Regions from separate parts of the Apilactobacillus sp. EABW-1NA genome, predicted to be linked through region 2. Evidence: riboswitches for the same ligand, from Rfam matches in the RefSeq annotation. Region 2 holds a riboswitch; the other holds the start of a gene.
What was found. A riboswitch is a leader RNA that binds a small molecule or an ion and turns the genes downstream of it on or off. The one in region 2 is predicted to bind thiamine pyrophosphate.
Positions count from the first base shown of each region.

Region 1 (11,533 bases), on a different contig from region 2:
ATGAAAACATTCGTCGTGATACTTCTATTGAAGTCCTTAACAAACTACGTCCTGCCTTCAAGGAAGAAGGAACTGTGACTGCCGGAAACGCGGCTAGTCTAAACGACGGTGCATCTGCTTTAGTCCTAATGAGTGAATCAGCCGCTAAGCGTTTGAATGTCAAACCACTAGCGGTCATCGATGGCTATGCCGAAGCAGGATGTGATCCTGACTACATGGGATACGCTCCATATGACGCTACCAAGTCATTGTTTGATAAACTAAACATCACTATGGATGATATCGACCTAGTCGAACTAAATGAAGCATTCGCTGCTCAAGTCCTAGCGGTTGCTCACGACTACAATATCGATATGGACAAACTTAACATCTCTGGTGGTGCCATCTCAATGGGACATCCCCTAGGTGATTCCGGTGCGCGAATTGTCGGTTCATTAATCTATAACCTACAACGCACTAACAAAAAAAGCGGTCTAGCTACCATCTGTATCGGTGGTGGTATGGGAATGGCCATGAAAATTACACTACTATAGATAATTCTAATTAGTTTACTAAAAGTGTCATTGTAGTATGCTATGAATAGGCTTAATTTACAAACGTTGCAAAATGCAGCGTTTTTCTATATACTTTTTACTTATAATTTTCATAAAGGAAGTGTAAAAATGCCCGCAACATACTTAAAGAAATCAACTGAAGAAGATTTACCAGCAATCTTAGATATCATTCACTCAGCAATCAAGTACCTACACGAACAAGGAATTGATCAATGGCAACATGGTTACCCAGCTGACGAAGATTTAGTTAAAGACGTTAAAGATGGAATCAACTACGTGTTAATCACTGACGGCCAAGTCGCCGGAACTGCAACAATTCATCAAGGAATTGATCCAAATTACCTAAAGATTGAAGAAGGCGATTGGGTTAACGGTTCTGAAGCTCACTACGCAGCGATTCACAGAGTTGCCATCTCAAATGAGTTCCGTGGACAACACCTATCTGAAAAACTGGTTAGTAGCTTAATCACCGTTTCACGTGTATTAGGTTACAAGGATATCAGAATCGACACTCATCCTGAAAACAAAGGTATGCAACACGTTATCACTTCTAACGGTTTTGAAAAACGTGGAATTATCCATATGCGAGAAAATGGTCATCCATGGACTGCTAGATTTGCATACCAACTATTAACTAAATAATAGAAGGTGCTCACATGCTAGCAGACGACCTATCAGTTCAAATCAAACTGATTATTATGTATGCGATTGGTGTTTTAGCCCTATTGACTTTGCTATTTTTCTTATACCGCAAGCATCAATCATTTAAAAATAAATATGTAGCAACCATCCTAGGAATTACCATCATCTTGGTATTAATCCTAATCGATGTAAGTACATTGCATTAAAAAAAGACGTTCATTATGATGAACGTCTTTTTTGTTTGGTTTAATTAGTGAATAACAACCTTAGTGCCGGTTGGTACTGAGCTGTTGATCCATTTAGCGTCTGGAATTGATAAACGAACGCAACCATGTGAGTTGGCAACCTTGCCTAGTTCATGGGCATCCTTCATTAAATACTTACCAGCCTTGTTTACGGGAACGGAATGGAATAGGTAGATTCCGTGATCCTTAAATGAAGTCCAGTAGTTGGCACCTTCCTTGGATGATGCGTTGTAGAAGTGACTACCACGTTCTTTTTGAATGTGGAATGTACCGCGTGGGGTACCATCGTCATTTCCAGTTGAGCATAGCATGGTGTATAAAACCTTGCCCGCCTTGTTCATAACATAGACACGTTGTTTCTTAATTGAAACATCTAGCCAGTTCTTCTTTGATAGTTTCATATTTGGGTAAGCCTTCTTTTCAGAAGAGTGCTTCCAAGCATTCTTTGAAGGCCTTACTGAGGCTTGTGCCGATAGATTGGTAGTAGTATTCTTGTTCGCAGTCGATTTTGAGGTAGATTGGCCGCAAGCTGTTAATCCTAATGCCACAATGACGGCAGCAATAATCATTGCAAATGCACGTTTAAATTTAGTCATTAAATATCTCCCCTTGTCTTTGACTTAATTAAAACACAAAGTGAAAATCAATTCCATTATTAAAAACATTTGGTATAGTTATATTTATAAAAACATTCGTACAAACTAAGGAGATATCGTTATGCGAAAACTAAAAGCATTTTCACTACTACTCGTTATGACTGTCATGTTGTTTGCCGGAAGCATCAGTGAAACCCACCTAGCCGCTAATGCGCAAACTACCAAGCAAACTCGTCACAAGAAAAAGCCCGCCAAAAAAGCTAAAAAATCCAAGAAGGCTAAGAAAACTTCTAAGGCTAAACACAAAAAGACCACTAAGAAGAAAAAGGCCGTAAAGAAACACGCTAAAAAGACTACCAAGGCCAAGAAGAAGCACCCAAAGAAAACTAGAAAAGTTACCAAAGCAAAAAAGAAGGTAGCTACTAAGAAGAAGGCCCCTAAAAAGGTAGTTAATAAAAAAAACAACGCCAAAAAAGTGATTGTAAGCACTACTTCTCCGGTAGCTACCAGCAACAAGAAGACTACCGATTCTAACTACTACCAATCCGTTGATGGTTTTAACTACCCATCAGACGATCACGCTACTCCTAACGCATCTGACACGCTAAACATCCCTGCCGGTTACCTATTTAGTTTCAATGCCAACACCAAGAAGATGGTCCAAGGTACCGCTTCAGACGAATCAATTGACCAAAGCCGTCAAATTAACACATTCCACCCAAGCACCGCCGACATTAACGCCAAGGTCAACATCAACAACATTAGTAATGACCAACAACGTCAACTATCACAATATGCAGCTAACCTTGTGAATGATTTAAGACACAAGCTAGCTAACAACTACCCATACACCCAAGACCTAACCGTTACCGAACGTGCTCTAAAGGCTGCCACTGATGTTGCCATCGGCTACAACAACGATAATTGGGACTTTACTAAAAAAGGTGGTCACGATGTCTCTGTCCTAGATGACGTCTTCGCCGCTAACAGTTTCTCTGCCTACGGTGAAAACATCGCTGGTTCACTACTAACTAACTCATACATCAATGGACCAGTTACTATGGCTAACGTTAAGGAAAGCATCTACGGTGCCATCTGTGCCATGATGTTTGACGACGCATCTTCTGATTGGGGCCACGCTGCCAACTTCCTAGGAATTGGTTTCGATAGTTCCGCTAAACAAGAATTCGGTGTTTCAATTGATAAGATGGGCCAAATTCACTTCGAAATTTATCAATAAAAAATAAAAAGACGCTATGACGGCGTCTTTTTTGTTTAGCAAAATTATCATGTTTACAAATAGTTCAAAACAGATATACTTATACATGAATTAAATATAAAAATGCTGTCCACTGGGGTGCCGTTTTTCGGCTGAGATTACACCCATTGAACCTGATCTAGTTAACACTAGCGAAGGAAGTCAGGCGCACTCCAAGTAAAGAATTAGAATTAGAATTAGACTTAGTCTATCCAAGTGTACCCTTCCACCGTCGTGTGGGAGGGTATTTTTTATTTACGGCAGCAAACTGGAGGTATTGTTTCATGTTTTCACATCAACTAGTCAAAGAAGCTAACCCAATTTTGGAAGCCATCTTTGACCACCCGTTTGTTAAAGGTATCGGTGACGGTCACGTCGACGATGCAGCATTAAAATTTTATGTTCAACAAGATTTTCAATACTTATCTGAGTTCATCAAAATTTACGCTAGTATCATCCCCATCCTAAAGGGCAGAGAGGACATGCGCTTTTTCGCTGAAAACATCGATTTTATTTTAAACAGTGAGATTCACCCTCACCACGTCTTTTGCGATATCGCTAACGTTACATACGAAAGTTTGCAACACGCTACCCCAAGCCCTAAGGCTTACCTATACCAATCACATATGTATCGTGCCGTAAGAACCGGTAGTCTGGCCAACATCATCTGTGCGCTACTACCATGCCCATGGACATACAATGAAATTGCCAAACAACTAACTGCCACAGGGAAAAACACCGAAGACAACCAGTTTAAGAGTTGGATTGATTTCTACCTATCTGACAATGAAGATGCAGATGGTGGAATAACCCAAAAGCTCTTTAACATGTTAAATGAACTATCCAAGGACATGTCAGAAGAAGAAATCAATGAGGCCAAAGGCTTCTTCCTAAAGAGTACCGAATTAGAATGGGAATTCTGGGAACAAGCCTTCTACCAACAAGACTGGCGTTTTGCCGACATCATTCATGGAGGTAGTCATCATGAATAGTAAAAAAGTCCCTGAAGCACTAACGATTGCCGGTTCAGATTCCGGTGGTGGAGCCGGTATGCAAGCTGACATCAAAACGATGCAAGAACACCATGTCTTTGCTACCAATGTCGTGGTTGGTTTGACCGCCCAAAACACATTGGGTGTGCAATCCGTCCTACCCACTCCCGTTGAAATGATCAACGCACAGTTTAACTCACTATACGATGATTTCGACATCAAGGCTGCCAAAACCGGTGCCTTGTTTGACCAAAAACGTGTCGAAGCCGTCGTCGCAAACATTAATGAACACAACATTCACCCCATCGTCGTCGACCCGGTCATGGTTGCCAAGGGTGGCGCTAGGTTATTAGACGATTCGGGTATCGACGCCATCATCCATAAACTAATGCCAATCGCCGACATCGTGACCCCTAACCTTCCTGAAGCTGAGGTTATATATGGTAAGAAGATTGAAACCAATGACGATGTGATTGCAGCTGCTGCGCACATTCAACAACTGGGTGCCAAGAACGTCATCATCAAGGGTGGCCACCAACAAGGTGATACCCTTTCCGATTACGTCCTACTAGAAAGCGGAATTAGTTTTACCATCGAAAGTAAAAAGTACGACACCGCGAGAAAACACGGAACTGGCGACACCCTATCATCCGCAATCGTCGCTAACCTATCCAAGGGGGCATCCATCAAGGAAGCCATCATCGAAGGTAAACGCTACATTGATACCATCCTACAATCAGAAATCATTGTCGGACATGGTCATGGACCACTAAATCACTGGGGGGCTGAAGATGAAATTCGCTAAAGAACAACTAGCCGTCTACTTCATTGCGGGTAGTCAAAACGTTGGCGGCGACGTCGACAAACTAATCCAAATCGTAGAGGGTGCATGTAAGAACGGAATTACCATGTTTCAATACCGCGAAAAAGACCGTTCTACCCTATCCGATGCGGAAAAACTACAGGTGGCGATTCAACTAAAGGAAATCACCGCCAAGTATAACGTGCCATACATCATCGATGACGATATCGATTTGATGAAGGAAATTAATGCTGATGGAATCCACGTCGGTCAAGACGACACCAAGATTGAACGCGTCATCGCGGAATGTCAAAACAAGATTATCGGACTATCTACCCACACCCTAGATGATGTCAGAGCTGCCAACAATGTCGATTCACTAGACTACATCGGAATTGGTCCCATCTTTGCGACTCAATCCAAGTTAAAGGTGAAACCAGCAATCGGTATCGATGAACTAAACCGTTTATACCAAGAATCTACTCATCCAGCCGTTGCCATTGGTGGCATCAAGGAAGATAACGCCAAGGCGGTGCTAACTACCAACGTCGACGGTGTCTCAGTCATCTCAGATATCATCGATAGTTCCGATATCCAACAAACCATTAATCGTCTAAAGGGGAATGCATAATGACTACTATCAAACAAATCAGAGAAAACTCACCAATCATTTTAAACATCTCAAACATGGTAACACCACAACACGTGGCCGATGCCATCAACTTCATCGGGGCGTCACCAATCATGTTCGACGACATCAAGGAAGCAAGCGACCTAGTCAACATCTCAAATGCCCTAGTCATCAACATGGGTTCATCAAACGATGCCGACGTTGAAAAATCAATTGCAGCTGGAAAGTACGCCAACCAAAAAGGCATCCCTGTCGTCATTGATCCCGTTGCGATTGGCGCATCCAAGTTACGTCAAAATAACTTCGCTAAGGTAGCTAAGGAAGTCAATTTCGACGGTGTTCGTGGTAACGCCGGTGAGTTAGCATTTCTCGCCGACATCGAATGGAACGCCCAAGGTATCGACGCCGGAAACGGTGACGGTGACTTACATCAAATCGCAGAAACAGTCGCTAAGAAGTTTGACTGTATCACATTACTATCAGGTGTTACTGATGTGATCTCAGATGGTAGTAAAACCGTAGAAGTTAAAAACGGTCATCACTACTTTGCCGTTAACGTTGGTTGTGGCGATATGTTAGACGGTATCCTAGGGGCCTGTCTAGCAGTCGACAACAGTTTAGATTCCGCCGTGCTTGCATCTAGTATCCTAAGCATTGCCGGAGAAATTGCCGGTGGAATTACCGACAACCTACCATATTCATTCCTATCAACTGTATTTAATACCTTATACCAACTAACCGACGAAGAAATCACTGAGTTTCAAAAACTAGGCTAAACAAAAAGGACTGACAAACGTCAGTCCTTTTTATTTTCATCATTTATGATGTCTCTAACAAGTCTCGAAATAATAAAGTATAGAATTGAAAAAGCTGCTGATGATAGAATAACAATTAAACTAGGTCTATTATAGTAAAAGAAATTATTATTCATTTTCTCGAATAGTCTTACTACAGGTGGAACAAAACTATTAGCGATTATATACGAAATTTCAATCAAATAAATATATATTTTTATAGGTATTAGTTTTTCACGACAATAGCGTTTCAATTTAATTCTTTGTTGTCTTCTTAATCTTTTATAGCTAAATATTTCGATTAAGACATGCAACATTTTATAGTCAAGCATTGAAATGATGATGGTAAAGACAATTGAAAAAATTGTTAATGTATCACTTAAGTTCATTAAATATAATATAACAGAAACCAATATCATAAATATAAATTTCCAAACTATTATTTTAACTTTATATTTCGTGATATTGTTATATTTTGGTACAATAACTATTTTATCTAAGAACCATGAAATAACCCATAGTTCATACCAAGTTAACATTGAAAAAATGTAGAAAGAAACATGGTTTTTATTAAAAACATCTCCACAAATACTATTAATAGTTATAATAACAATCAATATAAAATCGCAAACGATAGTTGCCTTAAAACAAATCATGTCTTTCCATGAGTTATCTGACGTCATTAATCTTTTAAACGTTTTAAATGCAACATATATACTAATACATAATGATGTTGATATGATTATTATCGAAAAAATAAATAATAAATAGTACCATTTATTAAAAAAAGTACGAATAATCCCGATACCAATACAAAAACTAATAAACGTTATGGCTAATAACATTATTATTATGTGTTCAGCTTCAAAATCCCTTTTTTTCGTCAATAAATCAACTTGATTATCAACCCATTTAAAACCTTTATCAATCCATTTAATAATAACCAACCTCCAAATACTATGTATTACACATATACCATATAGCATTATAGAAGCTTATTTGTTTAAAATATTGATAATCTTATTGTATATATCTATACATTCATATAAAAAAGACTGACAAACGTCAGTCCTTTTTATTTTTATAGTGCTTTTTCGATATTAGCTAGTGTTAGTTCATCAGTTGAGGCAAACACGATATCAGCATCCTTTAGGATGTCGGCACTACCGATTCCGATGGAAGTCTCACCGGCACCATTGATAGCAGCAATACCGACTTCCGCATCTTCAATTCCGATGCATTGTTCTGGAGCTAGGTCCAAGATTTCAGCACCCTTAGTGTAGATTTCTGGATCTGGTTTACCCTTACTCAATAAAGCCGGGTTAACCACCTTTTCAAAGTATTCACTTAATTGAAGTTTTTCCAAAACAGTTGGTGCATTCTTGGAAGCAGATGCTAAAGCGATTAAATAGCCATTATCACGTAAACTGTCCAAGAATTCCTTGATACCAGGAAGAATATCGGCTGGTGACATTTGATCAACTAGGTTTAGGTAGTTATCGTTTTTTTCCTGTGCTAGTGCCAGCTTGTCTTCTTCAGTGTATTTTCCTTGTAAGTTACCGCGATCCAAAATCAGATTCAATGAGTCCATGCGGTCCACACCCTTTAGGTCTTCGGCTAACTTGTCATTCCATGGCGTGCCGACTTTATCGGCAATTTGTTTCCATGCCTTACTGTGTAAAACAGAGGTGTTGGAGATAACACCGTCCAGGTCAAAAATGAAACCTTTAATCTTGTCTAATCCCATGTCTATTCCCCCTTTGATAGGATTTCTAGTGTTGCTTTTTCTAGTTTGTATGACTTGTTGTTTACAATGATGTTCATTGGTTGACCATCAACCAACTTGATTGTTGTTTTACCATCAACAATGTTGATGTTTAATAATCTGCCGTTAAAGACAATTCTGAATTCAAAGCCATCCCATTCAATTGGTAGATGTGGGATAATCTTTAATTCGCCGGCTGAAGTTACTTGCATCCCTGCGAAACCTTGAACCACACTTAGCCAGCTTCCACCTAGGTTTGCCAAGTGTAAACCATCTTCAGTGTTTCCTTGTAAATCAGTTAAATCCATACGAACAGTGTCTGAGAAGTAGCTGTAGGCCTTCTTCATGTCACCCATACGCGCAGCTAACGCACTGAAGATTGAGCGTGATAATGATGAGTCATGAGTAGTAATTTTTTCGTAGTAATCGAATTCTCTTCTTAGTTGATCATCATCAATTGTTTCTGGGAATAATAGGTCCGCTAAAACAGTATCTGCTTGCTTGTTCACTTGGTATCTGTAGATGTTTAGTGGGTGGTAGTGCAATAGTAATGGGTATTTGTCCTTTGGTGTTTCGTCGAATGGCCAGATTGCCTTGCTGAAGAATGTGTCATCTTGAGCGTTAATTTGGTATTCGTCGTTGAATGGGAAGTAAATCCTTTCAGCGATGTCCTTGAATGATTCTAATTCTTCAACTGAAGCACCTAGTTTGCTGAATCCTTCTGGATCTTCTTCCATTAACACTAGTCCTAACTTGTATGCCAAGTTGAAGTTGTTTTGCGCCATTCTGTTAGTAAAGTAGTTGTTATCAACCATTGCAGTGTATTCGTCTGGTCCAGTTACTGTGTGGAATTCGAATACTGTCTTGTTCTCTCTCTTTGCCCACGTACCGAATTCTCTGAAGAAACGAGCAGTTTCTAGTAACATTTCAAAACCATAGTCCTTTAAGAATGCCATGTCATGAGTTGCTTGGTAGTAGTTACCGATGGCATATGCAATGTCTCCGTCTAAGTGGTAAGCGGCAGTACTTGCTGGGTAGTATGCGGAAGTTTCTTCACCGTTGATGGAACGCCATGCGAATAGCGCACCTTGGTTAACACCCAATTCACGAGCACGTGTACGTGCAAAGCTTAGAGTGTTGTAACGGTATACCAATAGTTTCTTGGCAATTTCTGGATTTGTGTAGATGAAGTAAGGAATCATGTACATTTCAGTGTCCCAAAAAGTGTGACCTTCATAACCTGGTCCTGTTAAACCTTTGGCAGCGATGTTTGTCTTACCGTCACGACCAGTAGCTTGGTTTAATTGGAAGATGTTGTAGTGAAGAGCTAGGTTTAATTCGTCGTTTCCGGCGATTGAAACCTCACCGTTTTGCCAAGTGTCATGCCAGAAACTAGCACTGTTTTCCTTAATTGTGGCAAAGTCTTCTTTAGCAAAGTCACCTGCTTCATTCTTTTCACCAACGATAAATCCGTAGCCAACTTTTGGTTCGTCGACTAGTGCTAGTTTTTTAGTTAGTGGACTTTCGTTGTTAAAACCGTAAGCAGTAATTTCAATGCGTTGTTGTGATTCAGCAGTACTAATGGCGATTGTTTGTGATAAGTCGTCAGTAGCAACCACTTCACGTTTGATTGATTTTAATTCTCTAGTCTTTCTTGGGTCATCGATGTCGTCGCCTGCTTCAGCCTTTGCTTCTTCTAGGACAAAACTCTTATCGATGTAGATGTCACCCTTGTAAGTTCCAGCTTCAAAAGCATATTCAATGCCGTAGAAGTGAACTTCTCTTTGATCGATTGCTGAAGTGACATTCATTTTAATTGTTTGTTTCTTGTCGTTACTTAATTCATATTCTTCAACCAATTTACCGTTAGATAAATCTAATTGCATATCTACTAGTTTAGAATGAGTGAATTCGCCATGACCGTCATCAAAGACGCGAATTTTTCTCAAGTTAGGAAGAGAAACGATTGTTTCATTCCTCTTTGGGTAGTAAGCAGCAGCTTCTCCGTATGTGATTGGACTGTATTCGAAGAAACCATTTACAAGTGTTCCTTCTACTGCGTTTGATTCAATTGGGTTAGTTGAACGAACCCCAAAGTGACCATTACCGAATGAGAACACAGCTTCTAGGTTGCCCGGATTACTTGAACTCACGTCTTTTAGTCTTAATTTAATGTCTTTAGTCATTTTTAATTCAACTCCTTTAATTATTCTTTAACTGGTTTTACAAAGAATACTGTTCCGGCAGCAATTAGTGCGCAGATTCCAGCTAGGAATAGCATTGCACTCATTGATCCGTGTAGCATTGGGAAGATTGCGAAACTAGAAACTGAAGCGACAATTTGTGGGATACAAATTTGCCAGTTGAATAGTCCTAGGTAAGCACCTTCGTTCTTACCTTTAACAGCACCTGTAATCATTGCAAATGCTTCTGTTCCGATTGTGATGTACATAATTCCAAATAGTGTGAATGGAACGATTGATAGCATCTTTGAAGTTACAAAGTACATCATGATTAGACCTAATCCACCTAATACTAGTGAGATGAATAGGATTTTTCTTCTTTGGCTTGGTTTTAGACGAGCTAAAACGAATGTACCCCATAGAACTCCGGCTAGTGATTGAACGAATGTTAATACCCCGTTCCAGTTACCAGCTGCTTGGAATCCTGCGCTAGCAGGGTTAGTTGTGTGCCAAATGTTTTCTGCTAATGCACCAGTGCTGTAAGTCCATACAAATTGAACTGAGATGAATGAGAACATCATAACTGCTAATAATTCCCAGAAGATCTTAGGAGCAGTCTTTACTAATTCCCATAGACTTGGTGCTTTTTCTTTACTGTCTTCTTCAATGTCGTGGTATTTTGCGTATTCTACTGGGTCGTATTCTTTAACGTTTACAACAGTGTAGATAGTAGTTGCAGCGATTACGACTGCTCCAATGTAAAAGGCAATTTTTACAGTTGTTGGAACTTCACCTTTAGGAGCAATGTTTGAAAAACCAATTGCAGTGATTACGAATGGTAGGATTGCAGCTAGCATTCCCCCTGCGTTTGAGTAAATGTTTTGGAATGACCATGCTTTGTCTTCTTGGTCTGCGTTAACCATGTCACCGATAATCATTCTGAATGGTTGTTGACACATGTTTGATGAAACGTCTAGAAGCATGATAGTAACCGCACCAAATAGTAAAGCGGCTAATGATCCATAACCTAAACCTAGCGATCCAACGTTTGGTAAAACGATTAAAACAATT
Region 1 covers NZ_JAPDKO010000029.1:2,527-14,059, reverse strand. The annotation lists gene OEZ61_RS07230 (acetyl-CoA C-acetyltransferase) at 1-533, shown strand, start outside; gene OEZ61_RS07225 (GNAT family N-acetyltransferase) at 663-1,196, shown strand; gene OEZ61_RS07220 (hypothetical protein) at 1,211-1,402, shown strand; gene OEZ61_RS07215 (L,D-transpeptidase) at 1,447-2,037, opposite strand; gene OEZ61_RS07210 (SEC10/PgrA surface exclusion domain-containing protein) at 2,159-3,277, shown strand; TPP riboswitch at 3,381-3,473, shown strand; gene tenA (thiaminase II) at 3,580-4,287, shown strand; gene thiD (bifunctional hydroxymethylpyrimidine kinase/phosphomethylpyrimidine kinase) at 4,280-5,092, shown strand; gene thiE (thiamine phosphate synthase) at 5,079-5,720, shown strand; gene thiM (hydroxyethylthiazole kinase) at 5,720-6,496, shown strand; gene OEZ61_RS07185 (hypothetical protein) at 6,517-7,461, opposite strand; gene pgmB (beta-phosphoglucomutase) at 7,596-8,261, opposite strand; gene OEZ61_RS07175 (glycosyl hydrolase family 65 protein) at 8,264-10,465, opposite strand; gene OEZ61_RS07170 (SLC45 family MFS transporter) at 10,486-11,533, opposite strand, start outside.
Region 1: another riboswitch for thiamine pyrophosphate. It lies ahead of tenA (thiaminase II); the one in region 2 lies ahead of OEZ61_RS04500 (ECF transporter S component).

Region 2 (8,656 bases):
TTGACGAAGTGCTTGTCTGATGTGTGGATAAAGTTTTTCCCCATCCGGTGTCAATTCCACCCCAGATCTGGAACGTTTTAGAATGTGCATATTGAATTCCTTTTCCAGATTGGACATCATTTGACTGACGGAAGATTGGGTATACCCTAGTTGTTCTGCTGCTTTGGTGAAACTCTTATTCTGTAATACTGCCTCTAGTACAATAAATCGATTCATCTTATATCATCTTTTCTTATGTAAATATTGAATTTATTAATTTTACTTATGTTGGTACTCATTATATAGTTAATAGTACAAATAAACAAGAAAAGGTGTTGATATCTATGCAAATTTTTAAAAAGGAATCGGTTAGCAATTATTTAGAGGCCGATTCACGATTATCCAAGTCTTTGACCACTAAAGACTTAATTGGCTTGGGTATCGGTGCCGTGATTGGTACCGGGATTTTCATCCTTCCCGGCCATGAAGCTGCCAGTCATGCTGGTCCTGCCGTTGCGATTGCCTTTTTAATGGCAGCCATCGTTTCTGGATTAGTTGGTATGGCCTACGCTGAATTTTCATCAGCCATGCCAATTGCCGGATCAGCTTACTCATTTGGTTCCGTTGTCTATGGTGAAATTGTTGGTTGGATTTTGGGTTGGGCCTTAATCCTTGAATACTTCTTAGCAGTATCGGCTGAAGCGACCGGGTTTGCTGCTTACTTTAACAACAATATCTTAGCCGCCATCGGAATTCATTTACCAACCGCCCTACAAGCCAGTCCAATGGAAGGTGGAGTGATTAACATCTCAGCCGTCATCATTGTGGTTGTCATCGCAGGAATTCTTCTAATGGGTTCAGAAATGTCTAAACGTGTTGAAAACTTCGCCGTGATTGTCAAAGTCGCCATTATCATTATTTTTATTATCATCGGTGCCTTCTACGTTAAGACCAGTAACTATGTTCCTTTCTACCCTGCTCAATTCCACTCAACTCCATTTGGTATGGGTGGTATCTTCACAGCAGCTGCCACTGTCTTCTTTGCTTTCATCGGTTTTGATGCATTAGCTTCTAACTCCGCTGAAACTATCGACCCAGGTAAGAACGTTATCAAGGGAATTATCGGAACTGTGGTTTTCGCCGTCGTTCTATATGTCGCATTTTCAATGGTACTTACTGGAATCGTTAACTACAGGGAACTAAACGTTGACGATCCCGCCGCTTACGCTCTTCAAATCATTCACTTGTCAGCATTCAACAAGCTAATTACTATCGGTGCTTTGTTTGGAATCTTTACCGCCATGGTGACTATGTTCATCGGTGGTTCTCGCCTAGTGTATGCACTTGGTCGAGACGGTCTTTTGCCTAAATTCATTGGCCGCGTTAACGCCAAGCACTCCGTACCAAAGAATGCGATTATCATCGCAACTATCGTTCAAGCTGTCTTTGCTGGTTTGGTTCCATTGACTCAACTAGCTTCATTGATTAACGCAGGAACATTGATTGCCTTCGCATTCATCTCATTTGGTGTTATTAAACTTCGTCGTAGAAAAGATATTAAAAACACAGGATTCAAGATGCCATGGTATCCATTCCTACCAATCGTAGCTGGTGTATTCAGCATCTTCTTTATCATCATGCTTCCAGACATTACCAAGATTTCAGTTGGTATCTGGATTGTGATTGGATTTATCTTCTACTTCGCCTACGGAGTTCACCATTCTAAACTACAAAAACAAGACTAAACGAAAAAAAGCCCTGGATTAAATCCAGAGGCTTTTTATTTTTCGTTATAAATAAATGAATTATCCGGAATACGGATTAGAGTATAACTCTTGAACTGACGTCTTGCATGTAATCCGATTCCATTCCAAAAACTGTCTTTATACGTAACGGTTACGTCGGCAACCCACGCTCTTTGGTATTTCTTGTCTAGCGTCTTAGCTTCATTGTCATTCCATCTAACCGCTGACTTTTGAACATTAATTTCGCTATTAGTACCGACTAGCACACTTGATGCTGAACTTGATACTGATAGACGTTGTCCATTAACCAAATATGAGTAAGACTGATTCAAAGATGAATTATTCCCACTTTTGACCTTCACATAGTAAGAGCTGTTACCATTGGTATCCAAAATTAATGGCTTGAAGTCACGTGTTGTGACGACGTTTGATCCATTAACGTTTGGATAGAATGTCTCAAAAGACATGAATCCAATCCCAGCAAATAACACGACGATTTGTGCAATCGTCTTTAAATGGTGAGTTAATGAAAAGTCGTAGTGCCCATTTATGATTAGTCTACTTCTTCTTACCCCGATGTTATGAATAATAAAAATTGCATAAATAACCAAAATTATCCAAAGAAGTAGGCCAACTATATTCCAGGCCGATTCCATAAATCTTCTCCTTTATACTAGTAATCAAAGATACTTTACTATTCTACACTATTTTGGAAAAAATACAAAATTCTTATGCTAACTATTATTATTTCAATGCTGAATCGTGGTTGTTAACCAGTTTAATCAACTTGGCAGTGTCGGAAAATTCGGCATAATCGTTAACAACGACGGTGATTACTCTGTCTTTGCCAGGTTGTTGAGCAGTCGCAACTAGACATAGTCCAGCGGCAACAGTATAACCGGTCTTTAAACCATCGACATGCAAACTTTCATCGTAAAAAGGTCTACCAGGTAGTAAACTATTTTCATTAAATAAAGTTTGACCGTCAACTTTTTCATATACTTGCTTGGCATCATCAATTGCCTTTGGATAAATTGATAGGACGTGGTCGGCAATGATTGCGATACTCTTGGCTGAGATCATGTTGGCATCGTCCTTGCCACCAACTTGAGCGAAACCAAATTTACCTAAGTCACTATTTTCTAGTCCTGATGATGACACAAAAGTAGCGTCTAGATGCCATGCTCTGGCTTGTTCATTCATCATCTTGATGAACTTAACGTTAGATCCTGCCACCCATTGACCCAATGCAATTGCAGCATTGTTGGATGATTGGACTAAAGCGGCCTTATACAAATCTCTGACGGTGTACTTGTGGCCATCCTTAAACTTAAAGCCACCTAGTTCAACGTCGTCACCTAGTTTCTTTAGTCCCTTGTTACTGGTGTCGACTACTCGATTCCAGCCGTTGGTTTTTTCGGCCTTTTGAATCGCTAGATATAAGGTCATTAGTTTAGCTAATGATGCCACCTTAATCTTCTTGTCCCCATTTTGTGAATAAACGACCTTATTCTTAGTAGCATCCAATGCCACAGCAGCACTCGCGTTCGTTATTTTATTCTGTGACACCTTCACTAGGTCGGTCTTATAAGTTTGTGGATCTTGTTGATAGTCAGGTTGATAACCTTGTTTTGAGTTCGTTATTTTATTGTATTCTTGGCGAATAAATGAGAATGGATTATTAAATTGTTCGTATGCCCCTAATCCAATCGCCGCGACGAATATTATTGTTAGTCTTTTCACTGATTTCTTCATTCATTTTTACTTCCATTTTTCATAATTTCACTATCTAAAGTTACCACGAAATCACCGTTACGACAAGGCATCCCGCTTGTTAAAAATGTTAATAAAAATATAAGCATTGCATTTAAATTTAATCAATAGTATAGTTAATTTAAATTGATAATTAATGTTTGGGGTGCCGGAATTCGGCTGAGATTCATACCCATAGTACCTGATTCAGGATAATCCCTGCGAAGGAAAACAACCCTTTTATTTTTAATGCTTTACAAATTATAAAAATAAATTGGACTCCAAACACGTGTTGTTTGGGGTCCTTTTTTCTGGAGGAAACTATGAAAAACACATGGTCACTTAGAAACATCATTTTACTTACATTAATCTCAATTATCTGTGGAATTATCTTTTTCGCCACAGGTTTTCTATACAACGCAGTAAGTCTTGCACTTACTCCTTATGGTCTAGCACCTCTTGCTAACGATCTACTACTTGGTCTTTGGGTAATGGCAGCTCCACTTGCTGGTTTTATCTTCAAACGTCCAGGTGCTCCATTACTAGCTGAGGTAATCGGTGCCATCGTTGAAATGTTCTTAGGTGGACAATGGGGTGTTGAAACCATCATCTCTGGTATTGAACAAGGTATCGCAACTGAATTAGGTTTCGTTGCTACTAAATACAAGCACTTCGATTGGTTAGGTGTATTCGCTACTACCATCTCAACTACTGTCATCACATTTATCTATGACTGGTTCAAGAGTGGTTACAATGCTTATGCCATCCACATGCTAATAATCTTATTCATCGCAAGATTCATTTCAATCTTCATATTTGGTGGTGTGTTATCAAAACTAATCGCCAACATGTTAGAAAAGAGTCACGTTATCAAATAATAGGAGTGTCACTTTTTGAATAACTTATCAATTAACAATTTGACATACCAATATACTGGTAGTTCGAAGCCGACTTTTAAAGGGGTTAGCCTGGATTTCGAATCTAATCAAATGGCATTGATATACAGTCCTTCTGGGTCTGGTAAATCAACGCTTTTGAAAACAATCGCAGGATTTTATCCACAATATAACGACGGTACAATCGACGGCGTTATCAATTTTAATCACCAAGACATCGCTGAATTTTCAGAATGGAAATTACGACAAACCATTTCCATGATGTTCCAAGATCCAATGCAACAATTTTGTATGGCTACCGTGGAAGATGAATTCATCTTCACCCTAGAAAATCTTCAAGTTGAACCTGATAAAATGGATCAAATTATCGAAGACGCCCTTTCTTTCACCAATACCAATGAGTTAAGAAAGCGCGAATTCAAGACTCTTTCTGGTGGTGAAAAACAAAAGGTTGCACTAAGTATCATCGTAGCGATTAACGCTCCTGTTATTCTATTGGATGAACCATTTGCCAATGTCGATATCAAGTCTCGTCTGGAACTGATTAGTCTATTGAGCCAGCTAAAGGAATCAGACAAGATTGTCATCGATATCGATCATGACCTTATGGGCTACGAAAATCGAATCGACCAGTTAATTGGTTTCGATGAAGACAACACAACGTTTAAACCTTTAGATGATGCGGCGGCCAAAGAATTGTTCAATCAATTCAACGATTCCACAAATCGTCCACTATCAAACGAAGTTGTTGGAGAACCAATTATTAACTGTGCAGATTTATCAATTGCCAACTACGACATGCAATTAATCAATCATTTAGATTTAGACTTGATGAAACAAAAAACGACCTTAATTACCGGTCCCAACGGATGTGGTAAATCAAGTCTGTTCAAAACATTTATCAAGCAACATGATTTTGATGGAGAAATTAATTTCAACCACAAATCAATTCGTAAAATCCGTTTAAACAAGTACTTACAAAGTGTTGGAATGATTTTCCAAGAATCAACCAAGCAATTCATTAAAATCACCGTCGAAGACGAACTAGAACTATCCAAGAAGAATGCATTCAACAACTGGTTGGACGACAATCAAATCGCTGAATACACTAACAAACTTGGTCTAGATGAGCTATCCGATCGTGTCATCTACTCTTTAAGTGATGGCCAAAAGAAACGACTACAAATCCTAAGCATAGTCATGATGGGACACTCACTTCTTCTTTTAGACGAACCTTTTAATGGTATCAACATTGAATATGTTACCGTTGTCGTTGATTTATTGAATCACGCAAAGGCTAACGGTCAAACGCAACTGCTAATCTCTCATCAAACTCATGGTCTAGAGAACCTAGTTGATTACCATTTAGCATTTGATGATCACAAACTAACTTATCAGGAGGCCTTTTAATGAATCCCGTATTAAAACTACTGATGATGTTAGTAATTGCATTGGAAATTTCATTTACAACATCAGTTAGACTAAACCTAGTTATCTTCGTTGTTAGTCTAATCTATCTAATCTTCTTCGCTTCATTTAAGCGAATCCTATACTTATTATTCGTCACTTTAATTCCTGCGGTCGGAATCTATTTCGCCCAAAAGATAAATGGCGACTATCAATACGGTATCTTATTGGTGACTCGTCTATACGCGTTTGTCACACTGGGTGGAACTTACACATGTAAGACCTCCATCGAGGATTTGGCTGGTAGTCTGGAACAAAACTTTCACGTACCCAGCAAGTTTGCCTACGGAGTAATGGGCGCCTTTAACTTGATTGAAACCATCAAACAAGAGATTGTCGACATCAAGTTATCCGCTAAAATGAGAAACGTGCATCTATCCTATGTTTCTCCAACCCTTTACTTCAAGTCAATCCTAGCTGCCATGAACTGGTCCACCCTACTAGCTCAAGGAATGAATTCACATTTATTCGTTGAAGGAAACAGCCGAACCCATTTCAAAAAGATTACAATCAAAGCAACCGATTATATAATCTTCGTTGTTGTGGTTGTCGCTATCCAAATTATCCTAATTTTTTAGACTTTATTTTTCTTCTTATACTAAAATAAGTTATAATGTAATTGTCGGATGGATTTTGTTAGGAGGGTTCTTATGAATCGTAAATTGAATAAGATTGCTGAAGAAATTGTTACTTATCAAAAGAATAATGATATGCCAGATACATTATTGGCTTATAACCTACATTTTAGTGTAGAGGAATTGCATGACATTAAGAGCATGCGCAGATCCCCAAATCAAGATGAAGTAGATATTATCAAACAAAAATTAGGCTAAGCAAAAAAGGAACCCGAAATGTCGGGTTCCTTTTTTTTATTACATATCGCCTTTTCTTCTTAGACGTTGTTCATCTAAATAAGCATAGATGTATTCAAAACCTACTTCAACGATGTCATTTAACGGAATCTTTTGTCCGTAAATGAAGAAGTTGACTGTTTCATCCAATAGACTGAACTTCATTGATTCGGGGCCAATCTTTTCCGGGTAACCTAAGAAGTTACTACCAGACTTCAATTGTAAACGAATCAATTGATGCTTGTTCATGGATTGCGTCAAGATAGCATTTAAATTATCTTCGGTACTGTCGAATTCTCTTGAATCGTTTAATACCGGTTGTGATGCATTATGATCAGCAATGTTTTGGTCCTTCATTAGTTGAACCAATTCAAGGTAGTCGTTGCCAACGGTGACTCGTTGGATGCCATTCATTCGAATGAAGACATAGCCACCAAATTGACCAGACATGTCGACAACTTTTAGGATGGCACCACTGTCGTTTAACATGATGACCTCCCCGACATAGAAGAAGTGGTCATTGTATCTACAACGAACTTCGACTAGGTTGTGATGATGGAATGAATCGTTCAACAAATCGATGATGTTGTTGATTGATTCGGCGGTCTTGGCAATGTTTTGTTCTTTGACCTTGCCCATTACTTTGCTCATGACACTTAGTTCACGACCTTGGAATTCAATAATCATGCTTTGGTTAAAGCCCATGGTGACCAATTCATTTTGCATGAAGTCGAACTTGTTAATGCGTAAGAACTTAAAGGAATCATTGCTGATTTTCTTAACCATCCCTGTGTAGAAACGTTCCGCTTCATTGTCGTGAATTAGGATAACCTCTTGGTTTAAGTATGCTTGAATTAAAATTTGTGGGAACAAGTTGTTGTTGGAATCAAAGTGTAATTCGCTGGGTTTGGATTCCATTAATCCTTCATCCTTGGCGATTAACATTTTTTCTTTGATGCTGTCTAGGTCTTCACTTTGACGTTCCACACTCTCAATGATGGCAGTCTTCATTGCGACGTATCCGTCGGCTAGACCGCTTGATTCGTATGTGGCAATGATGACCTCGTCATCGTTATAAGTTTCAATATAGCCGGTATAAAAAATATCACCAGTGTTTAGGTAGATATTCACCAGTTGTTCCTTGCTCATTGCTGCATTTAAATCTGCAATGATAGAGTTCATAAACATCCCTCACTCTATGATATTGCGTTACTCATAAATCTAGCTAACTCTTCACCAGACTTGTGCGCACTTAACGCAATGATTAATTTAATACGTGCTTTTTGTCCGTTTAGACCGTGACAGAATTCTAAGCCCATTTCTTCCAGTTGAATTCCTCCACCTTCATAGGCGTAGATGTCTTGTGCAACCCCACTTAGACATCTGGAAACCAAAATGACTGGGATGTTTCTATCGACTAAACGTTTTACTGAATCTAATGTTTCAGGAGGTAGGTTACCAGCACCTAGTCCTTCGATTACTAGACCGTTAGTTTGATCATTATCTAAAGCGTCAAACAAGGTCCCGTCCATGCCGGCAAAGGCCTTGATTAGATAAACGTGGTCCACTAGTGAATCAACGTTTACGACTTCACTTTGGATTAGTTCTTGGTAAAATGTTGGTTCGTGCTTAGAAATAATTCCGATTGGACCAAAAGTTGGTGTTCTAAAAGTCGCCACGTTAGTAGTGTGGGTCTTAGTAACGTATCTGGCGGTGTGAATTTCATCGTTCATTGCCACCAAGACACCCTTGTTCTTAGCTTGTGGGCTAGCAGCGGTTGCTGCAGCGTTCAATAGGTTGTATAGACCATCTGAACCAATTTCGTTTGATGAACGCATGGCACCAGTTACGACGACTGGAAAATCGTTGGCCAAAGTTAAGTCCAAGAAGTATGCAGTTTCTTCTAGGGTATCGGTACCATGGGTAACTACGACACCATCGTATCCTTGCTTTCTTGCTTCCTTAA
Region 2 covers NZ_JAPDKO010000011.1:44,914-53,569, reverse strand. The annotation lists gene OEZ61_RS04520 (LysR family transcriptional regulator) at 1-216, opposite strand, end outside; gene OEZ61_RS04515 (amino acid permease) at 324-1,724, shown strand; gene OEZ61_RS04510 (LVIS_2131 family protein) at 1,760-2,380, opposite strand; gene OEZ61_RS04505 (serine hydrolase) at 2,469-3,479, opposite strand; TPP riboswitch at 3,629-3,723, shown strand; gene OEZ61_RS04500 (ECF transporter S component) at 3,800-4,354, shown strand; gene OEZ61_RS04495 (ATP-binding cassette domain-containing protein) at 4,370-5,782, shown strand; gene OEZ61_RS04490 (energy-coupling factor transporter transmembrane component T) at 5,782-6,417, shown strand; gene OEZ61_RS04485 (LBP_cg2779 family protein) at 6,490-6,672, shown strand; gene OEZ61_RS04480 (hypothetical protein) at 6,712-7,872, opposite strand; gene OEZ61_RS04475 (asparaginase) at 7,887-8,656, opposite strand, start outside.